Regions from separate parts of the Streptomyces sp. NPDC054047 genome, predicted to be linked through region 3. Evidence: riboswitches for the same ligand, from Rfam matches in the RefSeq annotation. Region 3 holds a riboswitch; each other region holds the start of a gene.
The links. Region 3 has a riboswitch for S-adenosylmethionine ahead of ACZ6ZP_RS24300 (putative leader peptide). Riboswitches for the same ligand answer to the same signal wherever they lie in the genome.
Positions count from the first base shown of each region.

Region 1 (9,529 bases), on a different contig from region 3:
TCTGTACGGTTTGCTGCCCTTACGTCATGCTCTGTTCATGATCAAGACGTGGGGTACGACGGCGAACCGGATGATCAGGGGTCAGTCGGCCCCGGTGACCTACGGCCTGATCGCCGCCTGCTGTCTGGTCTTCGTGATCTCGCCGGTGTCCGGGTTCAACCCCACGTACGGCACGGGCGACGAGCTGCTCGCCGCCCAGCAGGCCTACTTCGAGCGCTGGGGCGTGGTCCCGACGGAGCTGTTCAGCGGGGCGCTGCGGCCCCTGCTCGCCCCGGCCACGGCGCTCTTCGTGCACGGCAGCTGGCTGCACCTCCTGGGCAACATGCTCTTCCTGTACGTCTTCGGGGCGATGGCCGAGGAGCGGATGGGGCACCTCCAGTTCGCGCTCTTCTACCTCGGCTGCGGCTATCTCGCCCTGTTCGCCTACGCGGTCGCGCACGCGGGCTCCGACCAGACCCTGGTGGGCGCGTCGGGGGCGATCTCCGCGGTGCTCGGCGCCTTCCTCCGTCTCTTCCCGAAGGCGCGGGTCACCAGTCTCTTCCCGTTCCTCTTCTTCCTGCCGCTGCGATTCCCGGCGTGGGTGGTGCTGCCGTTCTGGGTGACGCTGCAGTGGCTTGCGGCCTGGCAGGGCGGGCAGGGGCCGGGAGTGGCGTATCTGGCCCACCTGGTGGGCTTCTCCCTGGGCTTTCTGTACGCATGGGGGCGCTACAGGAGGACGGCTAGAGTGAAGAAACCAGCACCGGTTACCGAGGGAGACAGTCAGCCGTGATCACCGCGATCGTGCTCATCAAGACCAGCGTGGACCGGATCCCGGAGATCGCCGAGTCGATCGCCGCACTCGACTGCGTCAGCGAGGTCTTCTCCGTGACCGGCACGTACGACCTGATCGCCATGGTGCGCGTGGGGCGCCACGACGACCTGGCCGACGTCATCCCCGGCAAGATCAGCAAGATCCCGGGCGTGGAGGCGACGGACACGCACGTCGCGTTCCGCACGTACTCGCAGCACGACCTGGAGGCGGCGTTCGCGATCGGCCTCGACTCCTAGGCCCCTGCGCGTGCGGAGACACGGGGAAGCGTGGGAAGCGCAGGGATGCCGGATGAGCGTTTCTTCATCTGCGGCTCATGCTGCTGACGCCCTGCGCCCCGCACGCTCACCGTCATGGTCTTCTCCCACCGCATGGCCGCCCTGGCCGCCGTCGTGGCGATCCCCCTCGGCATCGCCGCGACCAGCTACGCCCTGACCGACGACCCCGAGCCCCCCAAGGTGCCGCCCAAGGTGGAGCTGGACAGCGGCTCGCCCTCCGCCAAGCCCTCCTCGCCCCGGCCGACGCCGAGCGACGAGACGGTGTCGCCCCCTCCGGTCAGCGAGAACCCCTCCGGTGATGACAACGACGACGACCGGAACGAAGAGAGCGGCACAGGCGGCGCCGGGGGCGACGACAACGACGACGACGGCCCCGGTGACGACGGCTGAGTCAGCGCGCCGCTGGGTCTCCGCCCGCGTCCGCATCCTGCTCTGGCTGCTCTTCGTGATGGCCGTCGCGCTCACCGCGGTGGTGGCCACCACCCGCTCGGTGCTGCTGCGCGACGTGGACCACCGCATCGACCGGCTCCTGGCGCAGGAGACCGGCGAGTTCACCAACCTCGTACGCGAAGGGGTCGATCCGCGCACGGGCGAGAAGTTCACCGACCCCGATCCGCTGCTCCGCCTCTTCCTGGAGCGGCAGTACGCCGACCCCGACGAGGAACTCCTCGGCCTCGTCGAACGCCCCGGCAGGGCCCCCGCCAAGAAGGAGCAGTCCCGCGAGCAGCGCATCGACCACCCGCTGGCCAAGGACGCCGCCGCGCTGACCGCCGTCTTCGACTCCCCCGACGCCACCGGCACCCTGCACCGCGCCCAGGGCGAGGTCCGCTGGGCGAAGGTGGAGATCGACTCGGGCGCGGGCCGGCCCCCGGCGGCGTTCGTCGTCGCCTTCCACCCGGCGGGCGAACAGGCCAAGGCGGGCGACGTGTTCACGATGCTCGTCGCCATCTCCGGGGTCGCGCTCCTGATGACGACCGGTATCGGCTGGGCGGTCGCGGGCCGCATCCTCAAGCCCGTACGCCTGGTGCGCACGACCGCCGCGCAGCTCACCGAACAGGACCTGACCCAGCGCATCCCGGTGCAGGGAAGGGACGACATCGCGGCGCTCGCCGAGACGTTCAACGGCATGCTCGACCGTCTGGAGCGCGCGTTCGCCGCGCAGCGCGAGTTCGTCGACGACGCCGGGCACGAGCTGCGCACGCCCATCACCATCGTGCGCGGCCATCTGGAGCTGATGGGCGACGACCCGGGCGAACGCGAGGAGACGGTCCGGATCGTGATGGAGGAGCTCGACCGGATGAGCCGCATCGTCGAGGACCTCCTCCTGCTGGCCAAGGCCGAGCGCCCCGACTTCGTCACCCCGGAGCCGGTGCAGCTCGCCGAGCTGACCGCGGACGTCTTCGTCAAGGCGCGGGCGCTGGGCGACCGCGACTGGAAGTTGGCCGAAGTGGCCGACGGCGAGAGCGCCCTCGACCCGCAGCGCATCACCCAGGCGATGGTGCAGCTCGCCCAGAACGCCGTCCAGCACACCGTCCCCGGCCAGCGCATCGGCATCGGCTCGCGCAGTGCGGCGGGGCGGATCGAGTTGTACGTCGCCGACAGCGGGCCCGGCGTCCAGGAGCGGGACGCCGCGGTGATCTTCGAGCGGTTCCGGCGCGGCACCGCACGCCGCGGCGCACGCGCCACGGGCGCCGGACTCGGTCTTGCCATCGTGCGCGCCATCGCCGAAGGGCACGGCGGGCAGGTCGAACTGCGGCCCACGGAAGGCGGCGGCGCCACCTTCGTACTCGTCTTGCGAGAACAGGAACCAGGACTGCCATGAACCGGATTCTCATCGTCGAGGACGAGGAGCGCATCGCCTCCTTCGTCGAGAAGGGCCTGCGCGCCAACGGCTTCACCACCAGCGTCGTCGGCGACGGCGACGCTGCCTACGACTACGCCCTGACCGGCGGCTTCGACCTGGTCGTCCTGGACATCGGCCTGCCCGGCAAGGACGGCTTCACGGTCCTGCGGCAGCTGCGCGAGGCCCGCGTGTCCACCCCGGTCATCGTGCTGACCGCACGCGACTCGGTCCGGGACACGGTGGCGGGCCTGGAGGGCGGCGCCGACGACTGGATGACCAAGCCGTTCCGCTTCGAGGAGCTGCTGGCACGGGTGCGCCTGCGGCTGCGTACGGCGGCGGGGGCACCGGAGGTGACGGTCCTTCGCGGCGGAGACCTGACGCTGGACCTGCGCACGCGCAGGGCGCGTTCGGGCGAGCGCACGGTCGATCTGACGGCACGTGAGTTCGTGCTGCTCGAGCTCTTCCTGCGCCATCCGGGCCAGGTGCTCTCGCGGGAGCAGATCCTGTCGCACGTGTGGGGCTACGACTTCGACCCCGGGTCCAACATCGTGGACGTGTACGTACGGGCGCTGCGCAAGAAGCTGGGCGCGGAGCGGGTTCAGACGGTGCGCGGGATGGGATACCGGCTGCCCGGGTGACGTCGGGGCCCGCGGGTGAACTTTCCTTCATCCGCGGCTCATTGAGGGCTCACGGCCGGGCCCGAGGCTCAGTGCGTGACCCTGAATCCCCGCCAAGCCATCACCCTGTGCGTCGCGCTGAGCCTGTGCGCGCTGCTCGTGGTGCCCGGCAACTTCCCCGGCCTGAGCGGCGACGCACGGATCACCCTCGCGGTGTTCGCCCTGGCGACCTGTGCGTGGATCGGTACGCCGATCGACGACACGTACATCGCGCTCGGCGCCGGGCTCGCGCTCACCGCGACCGGGGTGATCAGCAGCGACACGCTCTTCGGCACCCTCGGTGACGAGACGGTCTGGCTGCTGATCTGCGCCTTCGTGCTCGCTGCGGCAGTGGCCCGCAGCGGTCTCGCGGGCCGGGCCGCCGCCTTCCTCGTCAGCGGGGCGCGCAGCGTGCGGCAGTTGACGCACCTGACGACGGCCGCCCTGGTCGTGACGGCCTTCGCGGTGCCCGCCACGTCGGGCCGCGCCGCACTCGCGCTGCCCGTCTTCCTCGCCCTCGCCAAGGTCCTGGCCGACCGCAGGCGCCTGGTCGTGATGCTCGCGCTGCTGTTCCCCACCGTGATCCTGCTCTCCGCGGTCGCGACCCTGATCGGCGCGGGCGCGCACCTGATCACCGTCTCCGTGCTGTGGGAGGCCACCGGGGAGCAGATCGGCTTCACGCAGTGGATGCTGCTCGGCCTGCCGCTCGCCATCGCCTCGTCCCATCTGGCGGCGGAGGCCGTCCTGTTGACGACGACACGCAAGGCGGACCGCCAGGGCCCCGTCCACATCACCGTCGAGCAGCTTCAGGAGCACAGCGAGCAGCCGGTCACCGGGGCCTGGGAGGCCGGCGAGACCCGCTGCGCCCTCCTGCTCGCCACGGTCGTCGCGCTCTGGTGCAGCGAGCCGCTGCACCAAGTGCCGCCCGCCGTCGTCGCGTTGATCGGCGCGGTCGTCGCCTCGTCCCCCGCCCTGGGCACCGTACGCCTGAAGGACGCGCTCAAGACGGTGCCCTGGGCGCTGCTGCTCTTCATGGCGGCGACCATGGCGATGGGGGTCGCGCTCGCCGAGTCGGGGGCGGCGAAGTGGCTGGTGGGCGGGGTGCCCCTCGATGTGCCGCCCTGGCTCTTCCTGACCGTCGTCGTCGCGGTCAGCACGGCCGCACACCTGATGCTCCAGTCCCGCTCGGCCCGCTCGTCCGTCCTGGCCCCGCTGGTCGTCGCGGCGGCCGTCGGAGCGGGCGTCAACCCGGTCGCGGCCGCCCTCGCCTCGACGGCGGCGGCCGGCTTCTGCCACACCCTGCCCGCGTCCGCGAAGCCCGTCACACTCTTCGCCGACATCCCGGACACCCCCACCTACACCCCGCGCGACCTGCTGCGCCTCTCCGCGGTCCTGGCACCGCTGACCGCCGCGCTCGTCCTGCTCTTCGCCGTCGCGCTCTGGCCGCTGCTCGGCGTACCCGTCCGCTGATCCCCGCCCGCACTGGAGACCCCATGCTGACCCGTTTCGCCATCGCCCCCAGCGGCTTCAAGGAGTCCCTGTCCGCGCAGTCCGCGGCCGAGGCCATCGCCGAAGGAGTACGCCGTGTCGTCCCGCACGCACAGACCGATCTGATCCCCCTGGTGGACGGCGGCGAGGGCACCGCGCGCGCCCTGGCCACCACCGGCGGCGGCCGCCTGGTCGCACTGCCCGCCACCGGCCCCGTCGGCCAGCGCGTCGGCACCCACTTCGCGCTGCTTCCGTCCGGCGTCGCCGTGGTGGAGATGGCCGCGGTCGCCGGGCTCTCGCTGGTCCCGCGCGATCTGCGCGACCCCGGCGCCACGACGACGTACGGCGTGGGCGAGCTGATCCGTGCCGCGCTCGACACGGGCGCCCGCCGCATCCTCGTGGGCTGCGGCGACTCCGGCACATCGGACGGGGGCGCCGGGGCGCTCCAGGCCCTCGGTGCCCGGCTCCTGGACGCGGACGGCTGGGAACTGCCTCACGGCGGACGGGAGTTGACCCGTCTCAGCCGCATCGACCCCTCGGGCCTCGACCCGCGCCTGAAGGACACCGAGATCCGCGTCGCCTGCAACCCCTTCAACGTCCTGACCGGCGAGCGCGGCGTCGCCCGTGTCTTCGGCCCCCAGAAGGGCGCGACGCCCACCCAGGTCGAACAGCTCGCGGCGGCCCTCGAGCACTGGGCGCACGTCCTGAGGCGCGACCTGCACGTCACGGCGGATCTCTCCCTGGGCCCCGGAACAGGCGCGTCCGGCGGCCTCGGCGCCGGTCTCGCCGCCCTCGGTGCCCAGCTGCTCCCCCGCTTCGACGTGCTGCTCGACCACCTGGACCTGGACGCGCGCCTGGCCCGCGCCGATCTCGTCGTCACCGCCGAGGGCGCCCTCGACCACCAGACGCCGCGCGGCAAGATCCCGGCCGAAGTGGCCAGGCGCGCCAAGCGGTTCGGCCGTCCGGTCCTGGTCCTGGCGGGCACGATCGGCCAGGGCGCGCACCACGTCCGGGCGGTGGGCGTGGACGCCTACAGCGCGATCCTGCCCGCGCCGGTCTCGCTCACCGAGGCGCTCGGGCGTGGCGGTGAGTTCCTCACCGACGCGACCGAGCGGGCCCTGCGGATGATCCAGATCGGCACCCGGCTGCCGGTCTCAAAGGCTCAGGCGGTGGTGGTGTCCGGAACGCAACGCCCGTCCTCCGTGCGGTAGTTCCAGCGCGCGCCGTCCGCCACCAGCTCCTTGACGGCGCGCACGAAGCGCTCCACGTGCTCGTCCGGGGTGCCCGCGCCGAAGCTCACGCGGATCGCGTTCAGCGACTTCTCGCCGGGCGCGGCCTCGGGGGCACCGCACTCGCCCTGGGTCTGCGGGTCGCTGCCGAGCAGGGTGCGCACCAGCGGGTGGGCGCAGAAGAGACCGTCGCGTACGCCGATGCCGTACTCGGCGGAGAGCGCGGCGGCGAAGTGCGAGCTGTTCCAGCCCTCGACGACGAAGGAGATGACGCCGACGCGCGGCGCGTCGTCGCCGAAGAGCGAGAGCACCTTCACGGCGGGTACATCGGCGAGGCCCTCGCGGACCTTGGCGATGAGGTGGCGCTCACGGGCGACGAGCTCGTCGAAGCCCGCCTCGGTCAGCGCCTTGCAGGCGGAGGCGATCGAGTACACGCCGATGACGTTCGGCGAACCGGCCTCGTGCCGCGCCGCGGTGTCGTGCCACTCGACGTCCACGCCGCCGTCCGTACGCCGCGCGACCTTGCGCGACGCGCCGCCGCCCGCGAGGTAGGGCTCGGCGTCCCGCAGCCAGTCGGAGCGGCCCGCGAGGACGCCCGAGCCGAAGGGCGCGTACAGCTTGTGGCCGGAGAAGGCGACCCAGTCGACGTCCAACTCGCTGATGGAGACCGGGTGGTGGGGCGCGAGCTGCGCGGCGTCCAGGACGATGCGGGCGCCGTGCGCGTGGGCGGCGGCGGCGAGTTCCTTGACCGGCCACAGCTCACCGGTGACGTTCGAGGCACCGGTCACGCAGACCAGGGCGGGGCCGTAGGGGTCGCGGTCGGCGAGGGCGCGCTCCAGGGTGGCGACGGCCTGGTCGGCGGTGCGCGGGGCGTTCAGGTACGTCACGCGGGCGTCGCGCCAGGGCAGGAGCGAGGCGTGGTGCTCGGTCTCGAAGACGAAGACCTGGCAGTCGGCGGGCAGCGCGGCGGCGAGCAGGTTGAGCGAGTCGGTGGTCGAACGGGTGAAGACGACCTGGTCGTCCTCGCGGCAGCCGAGGAACTCGGCGACCGTGACGCGGCTGTTCTCGAACAGGTCGGTGGAGAGCTGCGAGAGGTACCCGGCGCCGCGGTGCACGCTGCCGTAGTACGGCGCGTACGCGGCCACGTCGTCCCACACCCGCTGCAGCGCGGGGGCGCTCGCCGCGTAGTCGAGCGCCGCGTAGGTCACCTCGCCGCCGGTCACGAGCGGCACGGTGACGTCACGGCCGAGGACGGGCAGCGGGGCGGCACAGAGGGTCTGGTCGGCGGCAGCGATGGAGACAGACATGGCGAACTCCCGTGGGAAGGCAGGCGAGTTCACTGCAAGGGCGCTCGTACGGCGCTGCAGTGACGAAGAGAAAAAGGGGGTGCGGAAGAGGGGCCGGGAAGCCCTATCGCATTCGCTTGCTCACGAGACTGCTCCCTTGAGGACCAGGACCCCAGGGTTCGCAGGGGTCCGCGCTTGCCACGGACCTTGCTGTCCACGGCCTGGTCTTCACCCGGGGCACCCCGCCACGGACGGAGGGTTGCCGGACAGCGAGCCGGGGCCTAATCGCTGTCACTCATGACCTGCGCAGCATCTTGCCACACGATCTTCCCGGTGCACACCGCAGTCCGGCATCCGGACTGCGGTGTGCGCCACACTCAGCTGTTGCTGGCCACCACCCAGCGCTCCAGGGCCCGCTTCGCGGACCCGGAGTCGATCGCCTGCGCCGCCTTCTCGATACCGGCGCCGATCTGCTCCACCAGGGTGCCGTCGCCCGGCGAGAGGGCCACCAGGGCCGCCGCCGTGTTGAGCAGCACGGCGTCCCGCACGGGGCCGCCCTCGCCGTCCAGGAGGCGCAGCGCCACCTCGGCGTTGTACGAGGCGTCGGCGCCCCGCAGCGCCTCCACGGGGACGAGGTCGAGGCCGACGTCCCGGGGGTCGAAGGCCTCCTCGCGCACGGCGCCGTCCCGCACGACCCAGACCCGGGAGGTCGAGGTGGTCGTCAGCTCGTCGAGGCCGTCGTCGCCGCGGAAGACGAGGGAGGAGTTCCCGCGCTCGGCGAAGACCCCGGCCACGATCGGCGCCATCCGCGGGTCGGCGACGCCGACCGCCTGGGCCCGCACCTTGGCCGGGTTGGTGAGCGGACCGAGCGCGTTGAAGACGGTCCGGATGCCCAGCTGGCTGCGCGCCGCGCCGGCGTGCCGCAGCGCCGGGTGGAACTTCACCGCGAAGCAGAAGGTGATCCCCGCTTCCTCGGCCACCTCGACGACCCGCTTCAGCGGCAGCTCCAGGTTCACCCCGAGCTTCTCCAGGACGTCGGAGGCGCCCGACGCGCTGGACGCGGCGCGGTTGCCGTGCTTGACGACCTTCGCGCCCGCGCCCGCGGCCACGATCGCGGACATCGTGGAGATGTTGACGGTCTTGGCGCCGTCACCGCCGGTGCCGACGATGTCGACGGTCTGCCCCGGCACCTCGATCACATTGGCGTGCTCGTACATCGTGCGTACGAGGCCGGAGATCTCCTCCACGGTCTCGCCCTTGGACCGCAGCGCGACCATGAAGCCCGCGATCTGAGCGTCGGTGGCCTCGCCCCGCATGATGCGGTCCATGGCCCAGGCCGTGTCCTCGGCGCTCTGGTCGCGCCCCTCCAGCAGCCCGTTCAGTACACCGGGCCAGGAACGGGCCGCCGCGGTGTTGCCTCCTGCGGGGGTCACAGCGCTCATCTGCCGCTCCTGGGTTCGTCTAGGCATGGGACAGGAACACCTTATCCAGCTCGGGGAACGGCAAAGAGCCCCGTCCATGCACTGGATGCATGGACGGGGCTCCCGCCGTGGCGATCTCTGGTCGGAGCGTCAGACGATCAGTGGTGGCCGTGGCCGCTCGTGATCTCCTTGTACTCCTCGGTGGTGGGCTTGGGGATCTGACCGTCTTCCCCGTAGTAGCCCTTCGAGAGCTTGGCCCGGAGCTTCTGCGAACCCGACACCTTGCGCTCGACGCCGTTCTCGTCGACCGAGGGGCCGATCTCGAGCGGCGCGTACTGCTCGTGCGCGGTGAGCGTGTGCAGCTGCTCCTGGTTGAGCGGCTCGTGGACCTCGATGAACTCACCGTGCGGCAGGCGCTTGATGATGCCCGACTCGCGGCCGTGCAGGACCTTGTCCTTGTCGCGCCGCTGCAGACCCAGGCAGATCCGCTTGGTGACGATGAAGGCGAGGACCGGTGCCA
Region 1 is NZ_JBVJKV010000001.1:452,555-462,083, forward strand. Features, by position in the region: gene ACZ6ZP_RS02125 (rhomboid family intramembrane serine protease) at 38-769, shown strand; gene ACZ6ZP_RS02130 (Lrp/AsnC family transcriptional regulator) at 766-1,047, shown strand; gene ACZ6ZP_RS02135 (small secreted hydrophilic protein) at 1,162-1,476, shown strand; gene ACZ6ZP_RS02140 (sensor histidine kinase) at 1,463-2,908, shown strand; gene ACZ6ZP_RS02145 (response regulator transcription factor) at 2,905-3,567, shown strand; gene ACZ6ZP_RS02150 (SLC13 family permease) at 3,643-5,055, shown strand; gene ACZ6ZP_RS02155 (glycerate kinase family protein) at 5,079-6,284, shown strand; gene ACZ6ZP_RS02160 (aminotransferase class V-fold PLP-dependent enzyme) at 6,236-7,609, opposite strand; SAM riboswitch class IV at 7,775-7,891, opposite strand; gene trpD (anthranilate phosphoribosyltransferase) at 7,966-9,030, opposite strand; gene qcrB (cytochrome bc1 complex cytochrome b subunit) at 9,168-9,529, opposite strand, start outside.
Region 1: it holds a riboswitch for S-adenosylmethionine, as region 3 does, so the genes downstream of both, ACZ6ZP_RS02160 (aminotransferase class V-fold PLP-dependent enzyme) here and ACZ6ZP_RS24300 (putative leader peptide) in region 3, are expected to answer to the same signal.

Region 2 (9,529 bases), on a different contig from region 3:
CCTCCGGAGCGGCTCGCCTGGGCCCGGCTCTCCGTCTTCGCCGGCGGCTTCGAGCAGGAGGCGGCCGAACTGGTCTGCGCCGGCGGCCCGCTCGGCAGCGGGCAGATCGGGGGGCTGCTGTCCGCGCTGGTGGACAAGTCGCTCCTGCAAGCGGTGAAGACCCCGCGCGGGCTTCGGTACTCGATGCTGGACACCGTCCGCGAGTACGGCGCGGAGTGGCTGCGAAATCTCGGCGAGGAACAGCGCCTCGCGCAGCGGCACCGGGACTACTACCGCTGGCTGGTCCGCACCGGCAGCCGGGACTGGGTCGGCCCCGACCAGGTGTCGTGGTACGAGCGGTGCACCGCCGAGCACGCCAACCTGCGTACGGCGCTGGAGAGTTGTCTCGCCGACCCGGACCCGCGCGACAGCCTGGAGATGACCGGCGGTCTGTGGTTCTTCTGGCTCTGCTGCGGCTTCCAGCGCGAAGGCCGCCACTACTTGGACCGGGCCCTCGCCAAGGCCCCCGACCCGGTCCCGGAACCGGAACGCTTCTGGGCCCTGTGGGCCTGCGGGGCGGTGGCCTTCATGCAGGGCGACCTCGAAGCCTCCGACCGGCTGGCGAACCTCTGCACGCCGCTGGCGGACCGGATCGACGATCCGGCGGCGGCCGACGCCGCTCTCTACCTCGAAGGGGTCCAGCTGGTGCTGACCGGGCAGCCGGCAGGGGTGCTCGGCCTTCTCGCACAGAGGCCCAGCGCCCCCGACTGCGGCGGCGGTTCTCCCGCCATCAAGCTCTTCGTGCTCTCTGTCGTGACGTACGCCCAACTCCATCTGGGCGAGTTCGAACGGGCCACCGAGAGCGCCGACACCTTGCGCGAGGAGTGCGAGCGGCACGGCGAGCAGTGGATGCGCAGTTTCGCCTTCTACATGCTCTCCAGGGTGGCACTGGGCAACGGCGACCCTGCCTCGGCCGCCCGGCACGCCCGTGACGCCCTGTCGATCAAATGGCGGCTCCACGACGTCTTCGGTGCCGCCATGAGCATCGACGCACTGACCTCGGCCATGGCCGACCCGGAGCAGACCGGGCGGCTGCTCGGCATCTCCGACGTCCTGTGGCGCTCCAGCGGCGTCGCCCGGATGGGAGATCCCGAGCTCATGGCCACCCGCCAGGCCTGCGAGCGGCGCATCCGCGACGCCATCGGCGACGCGGCGTACGAAGCCGCCTTCCGCGAGGGTCTGGAGACCGACATCGACGACGGCATCGCCTACGCCCTGGCAACGCCCGAGGGCGGCACCCCTTCGTGAGAAGGAGTGCCGCCCTCGGTTCGCGTGAAGCGATGAACCGCTGATCCGCAGGGGATCAGAAGTCCATGTCACCGCCCGGCATGCCGCCGCCGGCCGGGGCAGCGCCCGCCTTCTCCGGCTTGTCGGCGATGACGGCCTCGGTGGTGAGGAACAGCGCGGCGATGGACGCGGCGTTCTGCAGGGCAGAGCGCGTGACCTTCGCCGGGTCGAGGATGCCCTCGGCGATCATGTCGACGTACTCACCGGTCGCGGCGTTCAGGCCGTGGCCGACGGTCAGGTTGCGCACCTTCTCGACGACGACACCGCCCTCGAGGCCGGCGTTGACCGCGATCTGCTTCAGCGGGGCCTCGAGGGCCAGCTTCACAGCGGCGGCACCGGTGGCCTCGTCACCTTCGAGCTCAAGCTTCTCGAAGACGGCGGCGGCCTGGATGAGGGCCACGCCACCACCGGCGACGATGCCCTCTTCGACGGCCGCCTTCGCGTTGCGAACGGCGTCCTCGATGCGGTGCTTGCGCTCCTTGAGCTCGACCTCGGTCGCGGCACCGGCCTTGATGACCGCAACACCGCCGGCGAGCTTCGCCAGGCGCTCCTGCAGCTTCTCGCGGTCGTAGTCGCTGTCCGAGTTCTCGATCTCGGCGCGGATCTGGTTGACGCGACCCTGGACCTGGTCGCTCTCACCGGAGCCGTCGACGATCGTGGTCTCGTCCTTGGTGATGACGACCTTGCGGGCGCGGCCGAGCAGGTCGAGACCGGCGTTCTCCAGCTTGAGGCCGACCTCCTCGGAGATGACGGTGCCACCGGTGAGGATGGCGATGTCGCCGAGCATGGCCTTGCGGCGGTCACCGAAGCCCGGAGCCTTGACGGCGACGGACTTGAAGGTGCCACGGATCTTGTTGACGACCAGGGTCGACAGGGCCTCGCCCTCGACGTCCTCGGCGATGATCAGCAGCGGCTTGCCGGACTGCATGACCTTCTCGAGGAGCGGAAGGAGGTCCTTCACGTTCGAGATCTTCGAGTTGACGATCAGGATGTACGGGTCGTCGAGCGACGCCTCCATACGCTCCATGTCGGTGGCGAAGTACGCCGAGATGTAGCCCTTGTCGAAGCGCATGCCCTCGGTGAGCTCAAGCTCGAGCCCGAAGGTCTGCGACTCCTCGACGGTGATGACGCCTTCCTTGCCGACCTTGTCCATCGCCTCGGCGATGAGCTCGCCGATCTGGGTGTCGGCGGCGGAGATGGAGGCGGTCGAAGCGATCTGCTCCTTGGTCTCCACGTCCTTGGCCTGCTCGAGCAGGGCGCCCGAGACGGCCTCGACGGCCTTCTCGATGCCACGCTTGAGGGCCATGGGGTTGGCACCGGCGGCTACGTTGCGAAGGCCCTCGCGGACCAGCGCCTGGGCCAGGACGGTCGCGGTCGTCGTGCCGTCACCGGCGACGTCGTCCGTCTTCTTCGCGACCTCCTTGACCAGCTCGGCGCCGATCTTCTCGTACGGGTCCTCGAGCTCGATCTCCTTGGCGATGGAAACACCATCGTTGGTGATCGTGGGGGCACCCCACTTCTTCTCGAGGACGACGTTGCGACCCTTGGGGCCCAGGGTCACCTTGACGGCGTCGGCGAGCTGGTTCATGCCGCGCTCGAGGCCGCGCCGTGCCTCCTCGTCGAACGCGATGATCTTGGCCATGTGAAGTGGTCCTCCCGGACAGGGGTGGCATGCTTCCGGATCGCGCCAGCGCCCGCGACGGACGGCCTGCAAGCCTTGTGGTTCCTTGCCCCACCCGGCCTGCGAGCCTCACCGACCCGATCCAAGTTCTGTCACTCTCACTCAGAGAGTGCTAAGCCCAATGATTAGCACTCGACCCCTGCGAGTGCAAGCGCCTCTTACGGATCCCCGACGTACGAGGGGCGCGTGCCCCGGCGACGTTTGAGGGGCACGAGCCCCGGGACGCACGAGGGGCCCGCACCCCTGTCGGGATGCGGGCCCCTCGTCACTCGCTAAGTCGCTGGCCGATCGCGCCGAGATCAGACGGCGAGCTTGACCATGTCCGCCTGCGGACCCTTCTGGCCCTGCGAGATCTCGAACTCCACTCGCTGACCTTCTTCAAGGGTGCGGTAGCCGTCCATCTGAATCGCGCTGTAGTGGACGAAAACATCCGCACCACCGTCGACCGCGATGAAGCCGTACCCCTTCTCCGCGTTGAACCACTTGACGGTGCCCTGAGCCATGCCTAACTCCCCTATTACTGGCCCTTGCACGGACCCGCACTTCGCGGACCCGGGTCAGACCTCACCCCCCCAATGGGTTGTGGAGGCGTGCGCCGGAACGCGTCGACCGCGGCTGAATGTATCTGTCCAACTGCCCTCTGCAACAGGTCAATCGGACGAGAATTCTGGGCACGCCTGATCGGGAATATGCGGAGAATTCACCGGGATTCAGGGCAACTCGGGCCAGACAAATGCCACGGAAAGGGCAAATGGGCAGTGCACTTTGGCTACTTCTTGTCGCCCTCAGGGCGACTTCGTATATGCGCTGGGCACAAACGGGGAAGCTCGCTTCCCAACTGTACCGCGCTCAACCACATGGAATTGCCCCCTCCACTTCTCTCGCGGAGGGGGCAACAGCAATTACGCAGGGTATTTCCTTAAAGGATCAACCACCCGCGACGGCGGGAATGATCGAGACCCCGGCACCGTCCGGCGTGGCCGTCTCCAGGCCCTGCTCGAAGCGGACGTCGTCGTCGTTCACGTAGACGTTCACGAAGCGCCGCAGCTTGCCCTGGTCGTCCAGGACGCGGGCGGCGATGCCGGCGTGGTTCTTCTCCAGGTCGGCGATGACCTCGCTGAGGTTCGCGCCCTCGGCGACGACCTCGGACTGGCCGCCGGTGTAGGTGCGGAGAATGGTGGGGATGCGGACCTTGACGCTCATGGGGTTCACCTCTTGATGCGGGGAGGAAGCGCCCCTGCAAGGGGCGCGGGGAACTGCGCGAGGACGGACCACGACCGTCCGTCGGCGACGGCGGCCGGGCCCTGCGGCGGCTAGCCGGCGAGCCCGGCGCTGCGGAACGCCTCAAGGCTGGGCTTGATCGTCGCCGTCGCCTGAGACGTCTCGGCAACGGCGTCGAGGGTCTTGAGCCCATCACCGGTGTTCAACACGACCGTGGTCAGCGACGGGTCGATGAGCCCCGCATCGAGCAGCTTCTTCGTGACGCCCACGGTCACGCCGCCCGCGGTCTCCGCGAAGATCCCTTCCGTGCGAGCGAGAAGCTTGATCGCGTCCACGACCTGCTCGTCGTTCACGTCCTCCACCGCACCGCCCGTGCGACGCGCGATGTCCAGGACGTACGGCCCGTCGGCGGGGTTGCCGATGGCGAGCGACTTGGCGATCGTGTTCGGCTTCTGGGGGCGTACGACGTCGTGCCCGGCCTTGAAGGCGGTCGACACCGGGGAGCAGCCCTCGGCCTGCGCGCCGAAGATCTTGTACGGCTTGTCCTCGACCAGACCCAGCTGGATGAGTTCCTTCAGGCCCTTGTCGATCTTCGTGAGCTGCGAGCCCGAGGCGATCGGGATGACCAGCTGGTCGGGCAGCTGCCACCCCAGCTGCTCGCAGATCTCGTACGCGAGCGTCTTGGAGCCCTCGCCGTAGTACGGCCGCAGGTTCACGTTCACGAAGCCCCAGCCCTCGCCCAGCGGGTCGCCGATGAGCTCGGAGCAGAAGCGGTTCACGTCGTCGTAGTTGCCCTCGATGCCGACGAGCTCGCCGCCGTAGACCGCGGCCATGACGACCTTGCCCTGCTCCAGGTCGTGCGGGATGAACACGCAGGAGCGGAAGCCGGCGCGGGCCGCCGCGGCACCCACGGCACCGGCGAGGTTGCCGGTGGAGGAGCAGGACAGGGTGGTGAAGCCGAAGGCGCGCGCCGCCTCGATGGCCTGCGCGACAACACGGTCCTTGAAGGAGTGCGTCGGGTTGCCGGAGTCGTCCTTGACGAACAACTTGCCCTGCTCGACGCCGAGTTCGCGCGCGAGGTTGTCGGCCTTGACCAGCTTGGTCCAGCCGGGGTTGATGTTCGGCTTCTCGGCCACGTCCGCGGGGACGGGCAGCAGCGGCGCGTAGCGCCAGATGTTGTCGGGGCCGGACTCGATCTGCTTCCTCAGCGCCTCGGGGTCACCGGTCGGCAGGTCGTACGCCACTTCGAGCGGGCCGAAACAGGCCTGGCAGGCGAAGATCGGACCGAGGGCGTAGAGCTCGCCGCACTCGCGGCAAGAGAGGCCGGACGCGGGGCCGAGATCCACGGACCCACTGCTGGAGGGGGTCGAAGAGGTGGTTTCGTTCGTTGCGACAGTCTGCGCAGCCATGGAGGCGAGGCCCTTTCTCCTCATCTTCCCCGTGACGCATCTCGTCACGAGACGGAATTGGCACCTTCCCCACCGAGACCTCGCGTGCGCGGTCGGCGGGATGGTTGCCGGGGCTTCAACGGGCCGTATCCCTCTGCCCCTCTGGATGAGCGGTATGGCGCCGGGGCTTCAGGGGCTCCGGGCATTTGTCGCGCGATGACCCCGACATGCGATGGTCATCCGCGTTGTTCAAGACTGTAACCGACGGCCTGGACCCTTGAGATAGTCGTCCGAACCGCGAGATGGATCACATGTAGGCCACACACAGGAGGAGCCACCCGTGCTGGAAGAGGCCGAGCGCTGGCTGACCAGGCGTTCCTGGTCCGTTGCCGACCGTCCGCTCAGCGCACTCGTCGCCGCCAAACGGGCGTCGGGAGCCTCGGTGAGTGTCGTCCTGCCCGCGCTCGACGAGGAGGAGACGGTCGGCGAGATCGTCGCCGCGATCCGCCGTGAGCTGATCGAGGAGGCCCCCCTCGTCGACGAGCTCGTGGTGATCGACTCCGGCTCGAAGGACCGCACGGCCGAGGTCGCGCGGGAGGCGGGCGCGCGGGTCGTGCACCGGGACGCGATCCTGCCGCGCATCCCGGCCGTGCCCGGCAAGGGCGAGGTCCTGTGGCGCTCGCTCCTGGTGACCGGCGGTGACATCGTCGCGTTCGTCGACGCGGACCTGAAGGAGTTCTCGGCGGACTTCGTCTCCGGCATCGTGGGCCCGCTCCTGACCGAGCCCGACGTGGACTTCGTGAAGGCGATGTACGACCGCCCGCTGGCCTCAGCCGCAGGTCAGGGCGGCCGGGTCACCGAGCTGATGGCGCGCCCGCTGCTCAACATGCACTGGCCCCAACTGGCGGGGTTCGTCCAGCCGTTGGGCGGCGAGTACGCGGCACGCAGGTCCCTCCTAGAGCGGCTGCCGTTCCCCGTCGGTTACGGAGTGGAGCTGGGCCTGCTCGTCGACGCACTGCACACCGTGGGCCTGGACGCGCTCGCGCAGGTCGACGTCGGCGTGCGCAAGCACCGGCACCAGGACGGGCAGGCGCTCGGCCGGATGGCGGCGGCGATCTACCGGACAGCGCAGCTGCGGCTCGCGCGCGGCCATCTCGTACGCCCCGAGCTCATCCAGTTCGAACGGGGCGAGCGGGGGTTCGAGCCGCGCACCCATGCGGTGGACACGGAGGAGCGGCCACCGATGGCCGACATCGCGGAGTACGCGGCCCGCCGCGTGGCGTAACCACCCCAGACCGGGCATTTTGTCTACATTCCCCACTTATGTGGCTCAGACAGGTAATGGGAAGCGCGCGACGCGTCGGTGCCGTGGCCATGGCGACGGCCACCCTCACGGCAGGAGCGCTCGGCGCGGCCACCGCGCCCGCCGCGGCGGCGGACGTGGTGGCGCGCCGCGCCACCGCCGCGAACGGCGAGGGCATCCAGGACGGCGACAGCCGACCGCGGCGGGTGCAGGCCCGGACCGTCCCGCGGCAGGAGCAGCGCGAGCCCGTGGGACAGCAGGGCACCCGGGGTGAACTGGCCGACACCGGCAGCGACTCGGACACGATGCTGTACGCGGGGCTCGCGATCGCCCTGTGCACCCTGGGCGCGCTGGCGGTGGCAGCGGCCAGGAGCAGAAGGGACTACAGGCGGGACCGGTAGCCGGTGCGGCCGGGCCCTGATTCCTTGAACGTATACGGCCGGGCCCGCCGTGGGCCCGGCCGTACGTTTGAGTCCTCCCCCGAAGGGCTAGGTTCGGCACATGGTCTCCGAGCACGCCGCCGCACAGATCCTCGTCGCGTCCAACCGCGGCCCCGTCACGTACGCCCTGGAGGACAACGGGGAGCTGACGGCCAAGCGGGGCGGCGGCGGACTCGTCTCCGGGCTCAGCGCGATCGGCGAATCCGACGGTGAATCGGCCCTGTGGGTCTGCGCGGCGCTGGGGGACGGCGACCGGGAGGCCGTGCGGCGCGGGGTCGGTGAGCCCGGCGTACGGATGCTGGACATCGACGCGGGCTCGCACGAGGGCGTGCACGCCGACGCCTACAACGGAATCGCGAACTCGGTCCTGTGGTTCGTCCACCACATGCTCTACCAGACGCCGCTCGAACCGGCCTTCGGACCGGAGTTCCGGGCGCAGTGGGCGTCGTACGAGACCTACAACCGGGCCTTCGCCGAGGCGCTCGCACAGAGCGCGGCGGACGGCGCGGCGGTCCTGGTCCAGGACTACCACCTGGCGCTGGTGCCGGGGATGCTGCGCGAACTCCGCCCCGACCTGCGCATCGGCCACTTCTCGCACACGCCGTGGGCCCCGGTGGACTACTTCCGGATGCTGCCGGACGACGTGGCGGAGCAGCTCCTGCGCGGCATCCTGGGCGCCGACCGGGCGGCGTTCCTGACGGGGCGCTGGGCGGACGCGTTCACGGAGTGCTGCGTCGCGGTCGTCGGCGGTACGTCGGGCACGCGCATCGGCGTGCACGGGCTCGGGGCGGACGCGGACTTCCTGCGGGAGCGGTCGCGGCGGGCGGACGTGGAGGAGCGGCTCGTCGCGCTGCGGGAGCAGGTGGGCGGCGGGGGCGACCGGAAGGTGATCGTCCGGGTGGACCGGACGGAGCTCTCGAAGAACATCGTGCGGGGCCTGCTGGCCTACCGGGAGCTGCTGGCCTCGCGGCCGGAGTGGCGGGAGCGGGTGGTGCACGTGGCCTTCGCGTACCCCTCGCGGCAGGACCTGGCGGTGTACCGCGAGTACACGGCGTCGGTCCAGACCCTCGCGGACGAGATCAACGCCGAGTACGGCGTGGAGGGCTGGACCCCGGTCGTGCTCCACGTGAAGGACGACTTCGCGCGGTCGCTGGCCGCGTACCGCCTGGCGGACGTGGCGCTGGTGAACCCCATCCGGGACGGGATGAACCTGGTCGCCAAGGAGGTCCCGGTGGTCTCGGACGAGGGCTGCGCGCTGGTCCTGTCCCGGGAGGCGGGGGCGTACGAGGAGTTGGGCGAGGACGCGGTCGTGGTGAATCCGTACGACGTGACGGGGACGGCTTCCGCGCTGCACACGGCGCTGACGATGCCGCTGGAGGAGCGGGCGGAGCGCACGAAACGCCTCGCGGCGGCTGCGACGGCGCTCCCCCCGGCCCAGTGGTTCCTGGACCAACTGCGGGCCCTGCGGGCCTGATCGGCCCCGGCCCCGGCCCCCGCGCCGGTCAGTCCAGTTGGGCGGCGATCGAGGAAAGCAGCTCCACGACGCCCTGCGGTCCTTCCACCACCAGGTCGGCCCGCTCGGCCAGTTCCACGACCTCCGCGTTGCCGCTGCACACCAGCAGGCCGCGCACCTGGTCCGAGCGGAGCTTCTCCACGGCCGCGTAGGCGGGCAGGTCGCCCAGGTCGTCGCCCGCGTACAGGACGGTCTCCGCGCCCACTTCGCGTACGTAGTCGGCGAGGGCCACGCCCTTGTCCATGCCCGGGGGGCGCAACTCCAGGACCAGGCGGCCCGGTTCGACGATCAGGCCGTGGCGGGACGCCAGTTCGGCGAGGGGCTCGCGCAGGGCCTCGAAGGCGGCCTGCGGGTCCCGCGCGCGGCGGGTGTGCACCGCGACCGCGCGGCCCTTCTCCTCTATCCACGTGCCGCGCCAGGCGCCGATCGTGTCCAGGAATCCGGGCAGTTCGGCGCGCACGGACGCCACGCCCGGGTGCGGCTCGGCCGCGTGCACGGTGGAGGAGACGGCGTCCCAGCGCTCGGCTCCGTAGTGCCCGAGCACGACGAGGTGTTCGAGGCCGGTGACGCCCGCGAGGCCGCCGTAGCGCACCGCCACGCCCGCCGGGCGGCCGGTGACCACCGCGACGGACAGCACCTTCGGGGCGAGCGCGGCGA
Region 2 is NZ_JBVJKV010000012.1:140,409-149,937, reverse strand. Features, by position in the region: gene ACZ6ZP_RS34730 (ATP-binding protein) at 1-1,287, shown strand, start outside; gene groL (chaperonin GroEL) at 1,343-2,968, opposite strand; gene ACZ6ZP_RS34720 (cold-shock protein) at 3,307-3,510, opposite strand; gene ACZ6ZP_RS34715 (MoaD/ThiS family protein) at 3,935-4,210, opposite strand; gene thrC (threonine synthase) at 4,321-5,637, opposite strand; SAM riboswitch class I at 5,655-5,789, opposite strand; gene ACZ6ZP_RS34705 (glucosyl-3-phosphoglycerate synthase) at 5,957-6,901, shown strand; gene ACZ6ZP_RS34700 (LAETG motif-containing sortase-dependent surface protein) at 6,991-7,320, shown strand; gene ACZ6ZP_RS34695 (alpha,alpha-trehalose-phosphate synthase (UDP-forming)) at 7,421-8,833, shown strand; gene otsB (trehalose-phosphatase) at 8,862-9,529, opposite strand, start outside.
Region 2: it holds a riboswitch for S-adenosylmethionine, as region 3 does, so the genes downstream of both, thrC (threonine synthase) here and ACZ6ZP_RS24300 (putative leader peptide) in region 3, are expected to answer to the same signal.

Region 3 (9,529 bases):
TCGCCATCCACATGGCCGAGAAGTCATCGACGTACGTCCTGGACGAGCCGACCACCGGCCTGCACCTGGCCGACGTGGACAAGCTGCTCGCGCTGCTCGACCGGCTCGTCGACGACGGCAACTCGGTGGTCGTCATCGAGCACCACCAGGCGGTGATGGCGCACGCCGACTGGATCATCGACATCGGCCCCGGCGGCGGCCACGACGGCGGGCAGGTGGTGTTCACCGGTACGCCCGCGTCCCTGGTGACCGACGGGCGGACCGTGACGGCGCAGCATCTGCGGGAGTACGTCGCGGGCTGAGGGCAGCTCGGCGGCCACAAGCCGATCGTGTTCGGACGGGGTGTCCGCGTAGGGTGCGTGAATGAGCATGCTGGATGACGCCCGCGCGGGCATGAACCCTGAGATCCGGCCGCAGGACGACCTGTTCGGCCACGTCAACGGTCACTGGCTGGAGACCGAGCGAATCCCCGAGGATCGCTCCAGCTGGGGCCCCTTCGTACAGCTGGTCGACACGGCCGAGGAACAAGTGAAGGTGATCATCCAGGAGCTGGCGTCGGACGGCGCCGGCTCGGATGACGCGCGCAAGATCGCCACCCTGTACGCGTCGTTCATGGACGAGGAGGCGATCGCCGCCCGCGGGCTCGCCCCCGCGCAGCCCCTGATCGACGCCGTCGCGGGGCTGCGGGACACCCGGGAGCTCGCGGCGTTCCTCGGCCGCTTCGAGCGGATCGGCGGCTCCGGTCTCTTCGGCAGCTACATCGACTCGGACGACCGCGACTCCGACCGCTACCTCTTCAACATCCTCCAGGGCGGAATCGGCCTGCCGGACGAGTCGTACTACCGCGACGAGAAGTTCGCCGAGATCCGCGAGAAGTACGTCGCCCACCTCACCGAACTGCTCACGCTCGGGCAGCACGCCTCGCCCGCCGAGGCCGCACAGAGCGTCCTCGCCCTGGAGACCCGCCTCGCCGCGGGACACTGGGAGCGGGCCGAGACGCGTGACGTGCAGAAGACCTACAACCTCACGACCCTGCACGAACTGATCACCCTGGCGCCACACTTCGACTGGCGCGCCTTCGCCGAAGGGCTCGGCGGCTCCGAGGCCACCATCGCCGAGACGTGCGTCCGCCAGCCGTCCTACCTCCGCCACCTGTCCGCGGTCCTCGACGAGGTGCCGATCGAGCAGTGGCGCGACTGGGCGATGGTCCGGGTCCTCCGCTCCTGCGCGCCCTACCTCACGGACGCGTTCGTCCGGAACAACTTCGAGTTCTACGGCCGCACCCTCAACGGCACCCCGGAGCTGCGCGCCCGGTGGAAGCGGGCGGTCGCCTTCGTCGAGGGCTCCATCGGCGAGGCCGTCGGCAAGGAGTACGTGGCGCGGCACTTCCCGCCGAGCTCCAAGGCGATGATGGACGACCTCGTCGCCAACCTCCTCGAGGCCTACCGCCAGTCGATCGCCCGCCTCGACTGGATGACGGACGAGACGAAGGAGCGCGCGTACGAGAAGCTCGCCACGTTCCGCCCCAAGATCGGCTACCCGGACACCTTCCGCGACTACTCGGCCCTGGAGGTCTCCACCGACGACCTGCTCGGCAACGCGCACGCGGCGGCCGCCTTCGAGTCCGATCGGCAGCTCGCCAAGATCGGCGCGCCGGTCGACCGCGACGAGTGGTTCATGCTGCCGCAGACGGTCAACGCGTACTACAACCCGGGCACCAACGAGATCTGCTTCCCCGCGGGCATCCTGCAGAAGCCGTTCTTCTCGCCCGACGCCGACCCCGCCGAGAACTACGGCGGCATCGGCTCGGTCATCGGCCACGAGATCGGCCACGGCTTCGACGACCAGGGCGCGCAGTACGACGGCGCGGGCAACCTCAACGACTGGTGGACCGCGGCCGACAAGACCGCGTTCGAGGCGAAGTCGAAGGCGCTGGTCAAGCAGTACGACGCCTTCTCGCCGCGCAATCTGCCCGGTGAGTTCGTCAACGGCTCGCTCACGGTGGGCGAGAACATCGGCGACCTGGGCGGCCTGACCATCGGGCACACGGCGTACAAGATCGCGCTGAACGGCGAGCCGATGCCCACGAGCGAGGGCACGACCGGCTCCCAGCGGCTGTTCATGAACTGGGCCTACTGCTGGCGCACCAAGCGCCGCAAGGAGCAGGAGCAGCAGTACCTCACGATCGACCCGCACTCGCCGCCCGAGTTCCGGGCCAACATCGTCCGGAACCTCGACGAGTTCCACGAGGCGTTCGGGACGGCGGAGGGCGACGGTCTCTGGCTCGACCGGGCGGAGCGCGTCCGGATCTGGTGAACGCCCGGCGGTCGCGGCCCTGTTGCCGCGGCCGCCGGTCATTCCTGCTCTGTCGGCCGCTGATCGTCGGATCCTGACAGAAGCATTGACGTGCCCTTCGCCGCACTCCTACTTTCTTGGTCGGTAATCCGAACTGTGTCCGGTATATCGAACATCAATGAGTCGGAATGAGGCACCATGGGCCCTGCACCCGCCAGACGAGCCGTCCTCCGTGCCGCAGCTCTCGCGGCGGCGGCGCCGGTGATCCCGTCCCTCGCGGCAGGCAGGGCGGGAGCGGCTCCGCGATCCGTGGTGCGGGCGGGTGCGCGGGCCGCCACCCCTTCGAGCTGGACGGCGCAGCCGTTCGCGCTGAAGGACGTGGCGCTGCGCAAGGGCGTCTTCGCCGCCAAGCGGGCCCTGATGCTCGACCACGGCCGGGGCTACGACGTGGACCGGCTGCTCCAGGTGTTCCGCGCCAACGCGGGCCTCTCCACCCGGGGCGCGGTGGCCCCCGGCGGGTGGGAGGGCCTTGACGGCGAGGCGAACGGGAACCTCCGGGGCCACTACACCGGCCACTTCCTCACCATGCTCGCCCAGGCCTACGGCAGCACGGGCGAGAAGGCGTACGCCGACAAGATCCGCTCCATGGTCGAGGCGCTGACACAGGTGCGGGAAGCCCTCCGCCACGACCCGAACGTCCTCAGCGTCCCCGGCAGGTTCGGCACCGCCGCGGAGAACGTCCGCGGCTCCTGCCAGTACGTCGATCTCCCCTCCGGCGTCCTCGGCGGCGCCACGGACGTGACCCTCTCGGCCTGGGTGAAGCCGACCCACGACGCCGCCTGGACCCGCATCCTGGACTGCGGCAACGACGCGAGCCGCTACCTCTACCTCGCCGCCCGCACCTCGGAAGGAGTCCCGCGCTTCGCCATCACGTCCAACGGACCGGGCGGCGAGCAGGGCATCAACGGCACCGCACCGCTGGCCCTGGACGAGTGGAGCCACGTGGCCGTGACGATCCGGGGCGCCACCGGCACGCTCTACGTCAACGGCACCGCGGTCGCGGCGAACACCGCGATGACCCTCCATCCGGCCGCCCTCGGCTCCCTGAAGAACAACTGGCTCGGCCGCTCCCACTTCGCGGCCGACCCCGTCTTCGCCGGAGTGTTCGACGAGGTCAACCTCTGGTCGCGGGCGCTGACCGCCGGCGAGATCGCCGGACTTCAGGAGGTGCCTGCCGCCGGGTCACCGGCCGGAGCGGGGGACTTGGCCTCGTACGCCTTCGACGAGACCAGTGGTGCCTCCTTCGCCGACGGCTCCGGCCGCGGGCGGCGCGCCACCTTGCGGCGCACCTGGGGCGGACCGAGCCACCCGGGGTTCCTCGCGGCGTACCCCGAGACGCAGTTCATCGCCCTGGAGTCGATGACCAGCGGCGACTACACCGTCGTGTGGGCGCCGTACTACACCGCGCACAAGATTCTGCGGGGCGTCCTCGACGCGTACCTCCACACGGACGACCCCCGGGCGCTCGACCTGGCGTCGGGCCTGTGCGACTGGATGCACTCCCGCCTGTCCAAACTGCCCGCGAGCACCCGGCAGCGCATGTGGGGCATCTTCTCCAGCGGCGAGTTCGGCGGCATCGTCGAGGCGATCTGCGACCTGTACGCCATCACCGGCAAGGCCGAACACCTCGCTCTGGCCCGCCTCTTCGACCTCGACAAGCTCATCGACGCGTGCGCCGCGGGCGACGACATCCTCGACGGGCTGCACGCCAACCAGCACATCCCCATCTTCACCGGACTCCTGCGGCTGTACGACGAGACGGGCGAGCGGCGCTATTTCACCGCCGCGAAGAACTTCTGGGGCATGGTCGTCCCCACCCGCATGTACGGCATCGGGGGCACCAGCACCGGAGAGTTCTGGAAGGCGCCCGGCGTCATCGCGGGCACACTGAGCGACACCACCGCCGAGACCTGCTGCGCGTACAACCTGCTCAAGCTCAGCCGGGCGCTGTTCCTGCACGAGCAGGACCCCGCGTACATGGACTACTACGAACGGGCCCTGTACAACCAGGTCCTGGGCTCGAAGCAGGACGAGGCCGACGCGGAGAAGCCGCTCGTCACGTACTTCATCGGCCTGCTTCCGGGCCATGTACGCGACTACACGCCCAAGGCGGGAACGACCTGCTGCGAGGGCACCGGCATGGAGAGCGCCACCAAGTACCAGGACTCGGTCTACTTCCAGAAAGCCGACGGATCGGCCCTGTACGTCAACCTCTACAGCCCTTCCACACTGACCTGGAGGGAGAAGGGTGTCACGGTCACGCAGGCCACCGACTACCCGAGGGAACAGGGCGCGACGCTCACGGTCCGGGGCTCCGCGGCCGCCTTCGACCTGCGGCTGCGCGTACCGGCGTGGGCGAGCGACGGCTTCGCCGTGACCGTAAACGGCAGCAGGGTGAAGGCCGATCCGGCTCCGGGGAGCTACTTGTCGGTCTCCCGCACCTGGCGCGACGGGGACACCGTCCGGGTCTCGATCCCCTTCCGGCTGCGGGTGGAGAAGACCCTCGACAAGCCGGAGATCCAGGCCCTGTTCTACGGACCGGTCCATCTCGTGGCCCGCGACAGCGCCAGGACCTACCTCCGGTTCGGCCTCTACCGCAACGCCGCACTCTCCGGCGACCTGCTGCCCACCCTCACGCCGGTCACCGGCCGGCCGCTGCACTACACGCTCGACGGCATCCGTCTCGCCCCCTTCTCCGAAGGCACGAAGGACCCGACACACGCCTACTTCCAGCGGTCCCAACGGACGGTGGTCTTCGGCACGACCGACTCCGGCGTCACCAACCCGACGGGCCCGGGCGGCACGACGCTCCTCGACGCGATCTGGTCGGCAGCTCCCTTCAGGAACAAGAGCGCGCTGGTCAAGCACGCCCAGACGACCGTGGACTCCTGGGTGGGCGCAGGCCGGCTGAGCGCGGCGGAGGGCAGGAAGGTGGTGCGCACGGCACGGGAGGCGTCCTACGCGCGGTGACCACAGGGGCGAGGGTGGTTGGCATAGAAGGCCGGGTGCTCGTGGAGGCGGCGTACGTAGGTACGCACGTGGGGGTACGGGGAGGTGGCCTCCGTCGCTTCCGGGGCGCGGTGGACGAGCGTTGTCCACAAGTCGACGTCCGCCGAGGTGAGTTCGTCGCCCACGAGGTAGGAGTGGGAGGCCAGGCGGTGGTCGAGGCGGTCCAGCGTCGCGGGGGTGAGCGGGGCGGCGAGGAGTTCGTGCCAGGCGTCGATCCTTGTCACCAGGGCCGGTGGGCGCAGGGCGAGCAGCGGGCCGTTGCCGTGCGCGGCGAGGCGGTCGGTGAGGTCGCCCAGGATGTCGGGCGTGTGGTTGCTGACGACGTGCCCGCTCCATCGGTCGCACAGTGCGGGGACGGTCAGCGGGCCGTCGAAGTGGTGCTCGGTGGCCTCGTAGCAGCGGTGCAGCTCTTCGAGCGCCGCCGGGGCGGTGTCCGGTGTCAGGAGCGTGGTCGTGACCGCGTCCCTGAGTCCGAGGAGGTCGAGCGTGATCGAGACGCGCAGGGAGCGGGGACATTCCGCCGAGAGGTACAGGTGGTAGCGGTGGGGGGCCGAATAGAAGCCGCCCGCCAGGGCGGCGCCGATGCGGCTGCGGATCGGTGGGGGACAGACGCCGCTCGGGGAGCGGGAATCCTCCGGGGAAGGCGTGCGGGAACGGTGCGACGCAGTGATCTCGGGCATGGCTCTCCAGACAGCTGAGGGGGCGCGCCGACCGGGCCGTGCGCACGGCGCCGGGGGCGTCTCTTCCGCGTGACGTCAGAGCGCTGGAATCGACGCGCTGCACACGCGCAGCAGGTCGATGTGCAGACGCCTGGTCAGGACGCGGGGGCGGGGCCGGGGCGCGGACAGGAGGGGCCGCTGGGTGCTGCCGCTCTCACCAACCGCCCTGGTCATGTCCACCAGCCTTGCCGTCGAGGCCCGTTGTGTCCGGGAAAACGTGACCGTCCCCGGAAGTCTGGGCGCGGGGGCCCGGCGCCGTCAAGAAGGCCCAGGCAACTCCGGGCGGAACTCCTGGCGCCGGAGCGGAACAGAAGGAGTGGCCCGGCGGTTGTCCCTGACGGGGACGGAGGGCGAGGCGCGTCCGGCGATGTGAGCACGCCCATGATCCACGGGCATTGCGCACCGCAACGGCCTCACGTAACGTCCCGAGCAGGTTATGAGCGTCAGCGTCAAGCCCTGGCTTGCTGACCGGCAACCCTCCCTCGCGGCGGGGTGCTCCAGGTGAGGACCAGGCGGTGCCCGTATCCAGGGCTCCGCAAGCGCGAGACCGGCGAGGCCCCGGGGCCCGCCGAGCCGGAAAGGGTGGAGGTGACGGACGTGCCACGTGCGTCAGCTGTGTCGTCCGAGCCCACGCCGCCCAAGCCGTCCGCGCCGTCCGCGCCGTCCATGTCGCCCGTGTCCTTCGTGCCGCGCGTCCCGGTGATCGCCCCGAGCCGCCAGGTGCATCTGTACTCCCGGCCGCACATCGACCTGCAGCGCGTCGCCGGCGCGCTCTGTCGTTCCTGACCCGTCACCCCGCCGCCGCACCCTCGGAACCGAGGGGCCGGTGTTCTCGTACGGTCGATCAGGAAGGCACACCTTTCGTGTCGTCATCACCTTCACCCTCATCTTCGCTGCCCTCTTCCGCTCCTTCCGCTCCCTCCGCCGGGCTGCACCTCGCCGTCGCGCTCGACGGCGCGGGCTGGCACCCGGCCGCCTGGCGAGAACCGGACGCCCGCCCAAGGGAGTTGCTCACCGCCCGGTACTGGGCCGACCTCGTCACCGAGGCCGAACGCGGCCTGCTCGACTTCGTGACGATCGAGGACGCGCTCGGGCTCCAGTCCTCGCATTTCACCGAGCCCGACGGACGCACGGATCAGGTGCGAGGCAGGCTCGACGCCGTCCTCATCGCCGCCCGTGTCGCCCCGCTGACCAGCCATATCGGGCTGGTGCCGACCGTGGTGGCCACGCACACCGAGCCCTTCCACATCTCCAAGGCGATCGCCACGCTCGACTACGTCAGTGAGGGCCGCGCCGGTGTACGGGTGCAGGTGTCCGCACGCCGCAACGAGGCCGCGCACTTCGGGCGCCGCACGCTTCCCGCCCTCGAAGCCGTCGAGGACCTCGGCAGGCCGGACGTACGGGAATTGACCTTCGACCTCTTCGACGAGGCGGCCGACCACATCGAGGCCGTGCGCCGGCTCTGGGACAGCTGGGAGGACGACGCGGAGATCCGGGACGCCGCCACCGGCCGCTTCATCGACCGCGACAAGCTGCACTACATCGACTTCGAGTCCAAGCACTTCAGCGTCAAGGGCCCCTCGATCACACCCCGGCCGCCGCAGGGGCGTCCCGTCGTCAGCGCGCTCGCCCACGAGACCCCGACCGAAGCGCCGTTCCGGCTGCTCGGCCGTTCCGCCGACATCGGATACGTCACCCCGCGCGACGCCGGGCACGCACGCGCCGTCGTCACGGCGGTCCGCGCCGAACAGGACGCGGCCGGGCGCTCCGACGAGCCCCTGCACCTCTTCGGCGACCTGGTGGTGTTCCTCGACGACGACCCGGCCGCCGCCGTGGCCCGACGGGATCGTCTGGACGCCCTCGCCGGTCACCCGTACACCAGCGACGCACGGGTGTTCACGGGCACGCCCGCCCAACTGGCGGACCTGCTGCAGGAGTTGCATCAGGCCGGGCTGAGCGGATTCCGGCTGCGCCCCGCCGGCGTCGGCCACGACCTCCCGGCGATCACCCGGGGCCTGGTGCCCGAGCTCCAGCGCCGCGGCGCGTTCCGCCGCGCGTACGAGGCCGACACCCTGCGCGGTCTGCTGGGCCTCACCCGCCCCGCAAGCCGTTACGCCGCCGCTGCCTCCGCCACCGCCTGACCCGGAAGGAAGGAACCCCGTCATGAGCAGGACACAGGGCGAGCGGGACAAGCCGCTCAAGCAGATCCACCTCGCGGCCCACTTCCCCGGCGTCAACAACACCACCGTGTGGAGCGACCCGGAGGCCGGCAGCCACATCGAGTTCAGCTCCTTCGCGCACTTCGCGCGGACCGCCGAACGCGCCAAGTTCGACTTCCTGTTCCTCGCCGAGGGACTGCGGCTGCGCGAACAGGGCGGAAAAATATACGACTTGGACGTCGTCGGACGGCCCGACACCTTCACGGTCCTGAGCGCGCTGGCCGCCGTCACCGAACACCTCGGCCTGACCGGCACCATCAACTCCACCTTCAACGAGCCCTACGAAGTGGCCCGCCAGTTCGCCAGCCTGGACCACCTGTCGGGCGGGCGCGCCGCGTGGAACGTGGTGACCTCCTGGGACGCCTTCACCGGAGAGAACTTCCGCCGCGGCGGATTCCTCCCGCAGGAGGAGCGGTACTCCAGGGCGAAGGAATTCCTCGGCACGGCGAACGAGTTGTTCGACTCCTGGAGCGGGGACGAGATCGTCGCCGACCAGGAGTCCGGCACCTTCCTGCGCGACGCCCAGGCAGGGGCCTTCGTCCACCAGGGCCAACACTTCGACATCCACGGGCAGTTCAACGTCCCGCGCAGCCCGCAGGGCCGACCGGTCGTCTTCCAGGCCGGTGACTCGGAGGAGGGGCGCGAGTTCGCGGCGGCGGGCGCGGACGCGATCTTCAGCCGGTACAGCACGCTGAAGGAGGGCCAGGAGTTCTACACGGACGTCAAGGGCCGCCTGGCCCGCCACGGCCGCACCCACGACCAGCTCCTCATCCTGCCCGCCGCGACCTTCGTCCTCGGGGATACGGACGCCGATGCGGAGGAACTCTCCCGCGAGGTGCGGCGCAAGCAGGTCAGCGGCGCGACCGCGATCAAGCACCTGGAGTTCGTCTGGAACCGCGACCTCTCCGCGTACGACCCCGAAGGCCCGCTGCCCGACATCGACCCGGACATCGGCGAGCACACCATCGCCCGAGGCCGCGCCCAGGTGCGGATGTACCGCGATCCGCTGGCCGTCGCGCGGGAGTGGCGCGAGCTCGCGGCCGCGAACAAGTGGTCCATCCGTGACCTCGTCATCGAGACCGGCAACCGCCAGTCCTTCGTCGGCTCCCCGGCCACCGTCGCCGAGACGATCAACTCCTTCGTCCAGGCCGACGCGTCCGACGGATTCATCCTCGTCCCGCACATCACCCCCGGCGGTCTCGACGCCTTCGCCGACACCGTGGTGCC
Region 3 is NZ_JBVJKV010000006.1:410,446-419,974, forward strand. Features, by position in the region: gene ACZ6ZP_RS24275 (excinuclease ABC subunit UvrA) at 1-302, shown strand, start outside; gene ACZ6ZP_RS24280 (M13 family metallopeptidase) at 364-2,316, shown strand; gene ACZ6ZP_RS24285 (beta-L-arabinofuranosidase domain-containing protein) at 2,494-5,325, shown strand; gene ACZ6ZP_RS24290 (glutathione S-transferase family protein) at 5,313-6,044, opposite strand; gene ACZ6ZP_RS24295 (hypothetical protein) at 6,120-6,257, opposite strand; SAM riboswitch class IV at 6,516-6,631, shown strand; gene ACZ6ZP_RS24300 (putative leader peptide) at 6,681-6,869, shown strand; gene ACZ6ZP_RS24305 (LLM class flavin-dependent oxidoreductase) at 6,947-8,224, shown strand; gene ACZ6ZP_RS24310 (NtaA/DmoA family FMN-dependent monooxygenase) at 8,247-9,529, shown strand, end outside.